One region of the Streptomyces sp. NPDC111507 genome, then DNA from elsewhere that is predicted to be linked to it. Evidence: riboswitches for the same ligand, from Rfam matches in the RefSeq annotation. Region 1 holds a riboswitch; the other holds the start of a gene.

Region 1 (3,371 bases):
GCGACGCAAACCGGGCGGTCATGCCGTGGCGTCCTTCAGAGGGCGGGAAGGGTCGGCCAGGACGTCCGGGTTCATGGGCATGCCCGCCTCGATGAGGCGGCGGGCCTGGGCCAGGTCACGGGGACGCCCCACGGCCAGCAGGGCGACGAGGCGGCTCTCGCGGAGCCAGCACACCGTCCAGGCCGCGCCGGACGGGTCGCCCCGCCAGATGGTCGTATCGGCGGGGGTGTGATGGCCGACGTACTGGACGAAGCGGCCGAACTGCTCGGACCAGAAGTACGGGACCGGGTCGTAGGCCGCCGGGGCCTCGCCGATGATGTTCGCCGCGACCGTGCGCGGCGCCTGGAGGGCGTTGTCCCAGTGGTGGACGAGGAGGCGCTGCTCGTAGCGGCCCGACGGGAAGGAGGCGCAGTCGCCGACCGCGTAGACGTCCGGCACGGAGGTACGCAGGTGGTTGTCGGCGACCACTTCACGGTGGGCGCCGAGCTCGATGCCGGAGCCGGCCAGCCAGGCGGTGGCGGGGCGCGCGCCGATGCCGACGACCACGGCGCCCGCCGGCACCCTCGTGCCGTCGTCGAGGATCACCGCGCCGGGCTCGACGCGCTCCACGCGCGCGTGGGTGCGCAGCGACGCGCCGCTGTCCGCGTACCAGGCGGTCATCGGCGCGGCCACCTCCGCGGGCAGCGCGCCGGCCAGCGGCCGGTCGGCGGCCTCGACGACCGTGACCGCGCACCCGGCCTCACGTGCCGCCGTCGCGAACTCCGCACCGATCCAGCCCGCCCCGACGACCACGATGTCGTGCTGCTGGGCGAGCACGGGGCGCAGCCGCTCGGCGTCGTCCAGGGTCCGCAGCAGATGGACGCCGGGAACGCCCTCCGCGCCCGGCAGCTGGATCGGTTCCGCGCCGGTCGCGAGGACCAGGACGTCGTAGGGCACCGGTCCTGCCTCGGTGTCCAGCTCGTGGTCCGCGGGGCGCAGGCCCAGCGCCTCGCAGCCGAGCCGCAGTTCGATGTCCAGCGCCTCGAAGTCGATGTCGAAGGCGGAGCCCTCGGCCTTGCCGAGCAGCACCGCCTTGGACAGGGGTGGCCGGTCGTACGGCTGGTGCGGCTCGGCGCCGATCAGCGTCACGTTCCCGGTGAATCCCTGTTCCCGCAGGGCGACCGCCGTCTGTACGCCGGCCATGCCCGCGCCCACGATGACGACCCGCCGTGCCGTACGCCCCTGCGCCCGCACCTGTGCCCGCGTCTGCTCGCTCACCTGATCACCATAGACAACTGACAATCTGTCAGTCAGGGGACGTGCGCAGTGACCTGTTCCACAACGCTCGTGCCGCTCCCGTCCTGGGACTCCCACTCCCAGGTCTCCTCCAGGCGCAACCGTCCGTCGGGCAGCTCCACGACCACGGACACGCAGTGGCCCGACGAGGTGCTGCCGTCGTGCTTCAGCTGCACGTACCGGAAGTCGAGGCGGTCGCCCTCCCGCGTCCCCACGAGGTGACCGCGTACGACGTCCCCGCCCGCGTACTCGGCCCAGATCTCGCCGTCCTTCTCGTGGTACGTGAACCGGGTGCGCGTGCCGACCTGCCCGGGGGCCTGGTCGGCGACCGGGGCGAGGACCAGGCCGTCGAGCGTACGGGCCATGGGCGGAGGCTCCCTTACTGAGACATACGGCAGCGGCTAGGGTGGCCAACGTAAAGCACTCGCGGGAGCCCGGACGCACCGGGCTGAGAGGGAGGCTGGCGGCCTCCGACCGTACGAACCTGATCCGGGTCATGCCGGCGAAGGGAGGGGCTGGACGCCCATGTCGCCTACGCGTACACCTGCACGTTCCTCGGATGCGCCGTCATCGGACGCACGTGCGTCAGACGTCCTCGTCATCGGGGGCGGGATCATCGGTCTGGTGACCGCCTGGCGGGCCGCGCAGCGCGGGTTCACCGTCGCGGTCGTGGACCCCGAGCCGGGCGGCGGGGCGGCACGGGTGGCCGCCGGAATGCTCGCCGCCGTCACCGAGCTGCACTACGGCGAGCAGACCCTGCTGGGCCTGAACCTCGCCTCCGCGCGCCGCTATCCCGACTTCGCCGCCGAACTCACCGAGGCGAGCGGCCAGGACCTCGGCTACCGCCGGTGCGGCACGCTGGCCGTCGCGCTGGACGCCGACGACCGGGCTCATCTGCGCGAACTGCACGCCTTGCAACACCGCTCGGGGCTCGAATCGGAGTGGCTCAGTGGCCGGGAGTGCCGCCGTCTGGAGCCCATGCTCGCGCCGGGCGTGCGCGGCGGGCTGCGGGTCGACGGCGACCACCAGATCGACCCGCGCCGACTCGCGAAGGCCCTGGTCACGGCGTGTGAGCGGGCCGGAGTGGAGTTCCACCGGACGTGGGCGGAGCGCTTGACCGTCGTACGGGACCGGGCCGCCGGGGTCGTCACGACGGGCGGTGAACGGCTGGCGGCGGGACAGGTGGTGCTCGCCGCCGGAAGCCTCAGCGGAAAGCTCCCGGGCGTGCCTGCCGACGTACTGCCGCCCGTACGGCCCGTGAAGGGTCAGGTGCTGCGGCTGACCGTGCCGAAGCGGTGCGCGCCGTTCCTGAGCCGGACCGTGCGGGCCGTGGTCCGCGGCAGCCAGGTCTACCTGGTGCCGCGGGAGAACGGTGAGCTCGTCGTGGGCGCCACCAGCGAGGAGCTGGGCTGGGACACGACGGTGACCGCGGGCGGGGTCTACGAGCTGCTGCGCGACGCCCACGAGCTGGTGCCCGGGATCACCGAACTGCCGCTCACCGAGACGCGCGCGGGCCTGCGGCCCGGGTCGCCCGACAACGCGCCGCTGCTCGGCCCGACTGCGCTCGACGGGCTGCTGCTGGCCACCGGGCACTACCGCAACGGCGTGCTGCTCACGCCCGTCACCGGGGACGTCATGGCGCACGCCCTGACCACCGGCGAGCTCCCGGAAGAGGCCCGCCCCTTCACCCCCGGGCGCTTCAGCACCGCACTCACGGAGCAGACCGTATGAACATCTTCGTCAACGGAGAGCGACGGCTCGTCGCCGCCGACACGGCCCTCGACGCGCTCGTCGCCACCCTCACCGTCGCGCCGTCCGGCGTCGCCGCCGCGCTCAACGAAACCGTCGTCCCGCGCACGCAGTGGTCGTCCACGGCCCTCTCCGAGGGAGACCGCGTCGAAGTCCTCACCGCAGTCCAAGGAGGCTGAACCATGGCCGACGATCCGTTTGTCCTCGCAGGTACGTCCTTCTCGTCCCGGCTGATCATGGGTACGGGGGGTGCGCCCAGCCTCGACGTCCTGGAGCGGTCGCTCGTGGCGTCCGGCACGGAGCTGACGACGGTCGCGATGCGGCGGGTGAATCCCGCGGCGCACGGC
Region 2 (3,371 bases), on a different contig from region 1:
GCGAACATCGACCTGGTGGGCAGGGGCGAGCCGTGCGTGGTCAGCGGCCGGGTACTGGGCAAGGGCGGCACCCCGCTGCCGGGCGCGGTGCTCGACGTGTGGCAGGCCGACTCCGAGGGCTACTACGACGTACAGCAGCCGGACGTCCAGCCGGCCGGCAACGGGCGGGGACTGTTCACCGCCGACGCCGAAGGCCGCTTCTGGTTCCGCACCTGCGTACCGAGCCCGTACCCGATCCCCACCGACGGCCCGGTCGGCGAACTGCTGCGCGCCACGGCCCGGCACCCCTACCGCCCGGCCCACATCCACTTCATCGCCTCGGCCGAGGGCCACGCCCCGGTCACCACACACATCTTCGTCGAGGGCAGCGACTACCTGGACTCCGACGCGGTGTTCGCCGTCAAGAAGAGCCTGGTCCAGGACTTCACAGAGACCGACGACCCGTCCCTGGCGCGGGAGTTCGGCGTCCCGAACCCCTTCCGCCACGCCCGCTTCGACCTCGTACTGGAACCGGAATGAGCACCATGGCCGACAGGAACACCCCGCTCGACTTCTCCTACGAGACCCGGCCCGCGCGGATCGTCTTCCGGCCCGGCGCCGCGGTCTCCGCGACCCCCGACGAGGCCGCCAGGCTCGGGCTGCGCAGGGTGCTGGTGGTCTGCGGCAGCAGGGGCGAGGGCATGGCACGCGCGGTCGCGGACGCCCTGGGCGAGGCCTGCGCGGGGCTGCACGCCGAGGCCCGGATGCACGTACCCGTCGAGGTCGCCGACCGGGCCGTCGAGGCGGCGCGCGCGGCCGGCGCCGACGGGTGTGTCGCGGTCGGCGGCGGCTCGGCGATCGGCCTGGGCAAGGCGATCGCGCTGCGCACCGGTCTGCCCCTGATCGCCGTGCCCTCCACCTACTCCGGCTCCGAGATGACCCCGGTCTGGGGACTCACCGAGCACGGCGCCAAGCGCACCGGACGCGACTTCGCCGTCCAGCCCCGCAGCGTCGTCTACGACCCCGAACTCACCCTCTCGCTCCCCGTCCCCCTCACCGTCACCAGCGGCGTCAACGCGCTCGCCCACGCCGTCGAGGCCCTCTACGCGCCCGACGCCTCGCCCCTCGTCTCGCTCATGGCCGAGGAGGGCGTACGGGCGATGACGCGGGCCCTGCCGCTGGTGGCCGCCGACCCCGGTGACCTCGACGCGCGCGGCCGGGCCCTGTACGGCGCCTGGCTCTGCGGCGCCTGTCTCGGCGCCACCACCATGGGCCTGCACCACAAGCTGTGCCACGTCCTCGGCGGGACCTTCGGCCTGCCGCACGCCGAGACGCACACGGTCGTCCTCCCGTACGCCCTCGCCTACAACGCGCCCGCCGCACCCCAGGCTGTCGCGGCGCTCTCGCGCGCCCTGGGCGGCGCCGACGACGTCCCCCACGCCCTGTGGGCCCTGGCCGGAAGCCTCGGCGCGCCCCGGGGCCTCGCCGAACTCGGCCTCAAGGAGACCGACCTGGCGGTGGCCGCCGAGCAGGCAGGCGGACAGCCGTACCCGAACCCGCGCGGGGTCACCGTGGACGGTGTACTGGCGCTGCTGACCGCGGCGTACCAGGGCAAGGAGCCGCGCGTCGACGCGTAGCCGCGGGGGCGTACGGCCCGCGCGGACCCCTCCCGCTGGGGCAGACCGCGCCCGCCGGGCTATCCTGACCGCCGAACCGGACACGGGGTGCCCCGCACGAGGGCTGAGATCACACCCGTCGAACCTGAACCAGTTAGGACTGGCGGAGGGATGTCTCATGTCGTTGCCGTATGCCCGTAACGCTCGCGGTGAGGTGGCCGTCGGAGGCCCGCAGGGCGTATTCGACGGGCGGATGCCCACCGCCCCGGGGGATCTGCACGTCGAGGCGCGCGGAATCGCCCCGGTCCCGGAGGACCACCGCTACGGCGGCCCCGGCCGCCTGTTCACCGTGTGGTTCGCCCCCAACCTGACCATGACCGGCGTGTTCACCGGCACCGTCGGCATCGCGCTCGGCCTGGACTTCTCCACCGCGCTCGCCGCCGTCGTGCTGGGCACCCTCCTGGGGGCGGTACCGACCGCCTACCTCGGCACCTGGGGGAGCCGGACCGGCGCCGGACAGCTGCCGCTCGCGCGCCTCGCGTTCGGCCGGGCGGTGGTCGTCCCCGGCGCCCTGCAGTGGCTCTCGTCCATCGCCTGGGACGCGCTGATCGGCCTCTTCGGAGGGGATGCGCTGGCCCAGCTGTGCGGCTGGCCGTTCTGGCTGGGCGTGCTCGTCATGATGGCGGCGCAGGGGGCGCTCGGCGTCCTCGGCTACGAGGTGATCCACCGGCTCCAGACCGTGATGACCTTCGCTCTCGCCGCCGCGTTCGTGGCCCTGACCGTCAAGCTCCTGAGCGGCGCCCACACCACCCCCGCCGCCACCGCGCACGGCGCCGACCGGGCCGGGGCCTTCGTCCTGACCTGCACGATCGCGCTCAGCCTCGCGCTGTCATGGGCCCCGTACGCGAGCGACTTCAGCCGCTATCTGCCGCGTACGGCGTCCCGCCCGCGCATGTTCTGGTACACCTTGGCCGGCATCGCCGTGTCCTTCGTGGCCGTCCAGGCCCTCGGACTGTGGGGCGCGGCCGTCTTCACCGACCAGACCGCCCGCGGCGTCGACACCCTGCTCGGCGGCGGCGCCCTCGGCGCGTTCGGCCTGCTGGCCGTGGGGCTCGCCGCGCTGAGCAGCAACGCCATGAACGACTACAGCGGCTCGCTCGCCCTGCAGACCATGGGTGTACGGCTGCCGCGCCCGGCCGCCGCCGCGCTGGCCGCCGTCCTCGGCTTCCCGCTCGTGCTGTGGATGCACGCCGCCGACACCACGGCCCGCTTCCAGAACGTCCTGCTGTTCGTCGGCTACTGGATTCCCGGGTTCGTCGCGATCGTCGTCGTCGACTGGCTCGCCCGGGCCAGGGCCCGCGGCGGCGCACCCGTCGACCTGGCCGTCGAGAGCGCCCGCCCGCGCCCGTGGTGGCCCGCGCTCGTGGCGTTCGCCGCCGCCTTCGCCGCCGCGGTGCCCTTCATGAGCACCAGCCTGTACGTCGGCCCGGTCGCGCATGCCCTGCACGGCGCCGACACCGCCTACGGCGTGGCGTTCCTCGCGGCCCTGCTGGTCTACGCCCCGCTGCGCCTGCGCCGCTGACCCCGCCCCCTCTCACCCCCTTCGTACGGAGTGACACCCACCATGCCCGCGAACACGCCGACCACCCCGCCCCGTGTCCTGACCATCGCCGGATCGGACTCCGGGGGCGGCGCCGGTATCCAGGCCGACCTGAAGACCATGCTCGCGCTGGGCGCGCACGGGATGAGCGTGCTCACCGCCGTCACCGCGCAGAA

Evidence for each region. A riboswitch is a leader RNA that binds a small molecule or an ion and turns the genes downstream of it on or off. The one in region 1 is predicted to bind thiamine pyrophosphate.
Region 2: another riboswitch for thiamine pyrophosphate. It lies ahead of ACZ7M2_RS45785 (purine-cytosine permease family protein); the one in region 1 lies ahead of thiO (glycine oxidase ThiO).

What each region holds. Positions count from the first base shown of each region.
Region 1 is NZ_JBVKBU010000001.1:447,040-450,410, forward strand. Features, by position in the region: gene ACZ7M2_RS02015 (NAD(P)/FAD-dependent oxidoreductase) at 19-1,257, opposite strand; gene ACZ7M2_RS02020 (avidin-fold protein) at 1,290-1,640, opposite strand; TPP riboswitch at 1,692-1,803, shown strand; gene thiO (glycine oxidase ThiO) at 1,801-3,006, shown strand; gene thiS (sulfur carrier protein ThiS) at 3,003-3,203, shown strand; gene ACZ7M2_RS02035 (thiazole synthase) at 3,207-3,371, shown strand, end outside.
Region 2 is NZ_JBVKBU010000021.1:14,423-17,793, reverse strand. Features, by position in the region: gene ACZ7M2_RS45795 (intradiol ring-cleavage dioxygenase) at 1-519, shown strand, start outside; gene ACZ7M2_RS45790 (maleylacetate reductase) at 525-1,616, shown strand; TPP riboswitch at 1,690-1,784, shown strand; gene ACZ7M2_RS45785 (purine-cytosine permease family protein) at 1,774-3,177, shown strand; gene thiD (bifunctional hydroxymethylpyrimidine kinase/phosphomethylpyrimidine kinase) at 3,220-3,371, shown strand, end outside.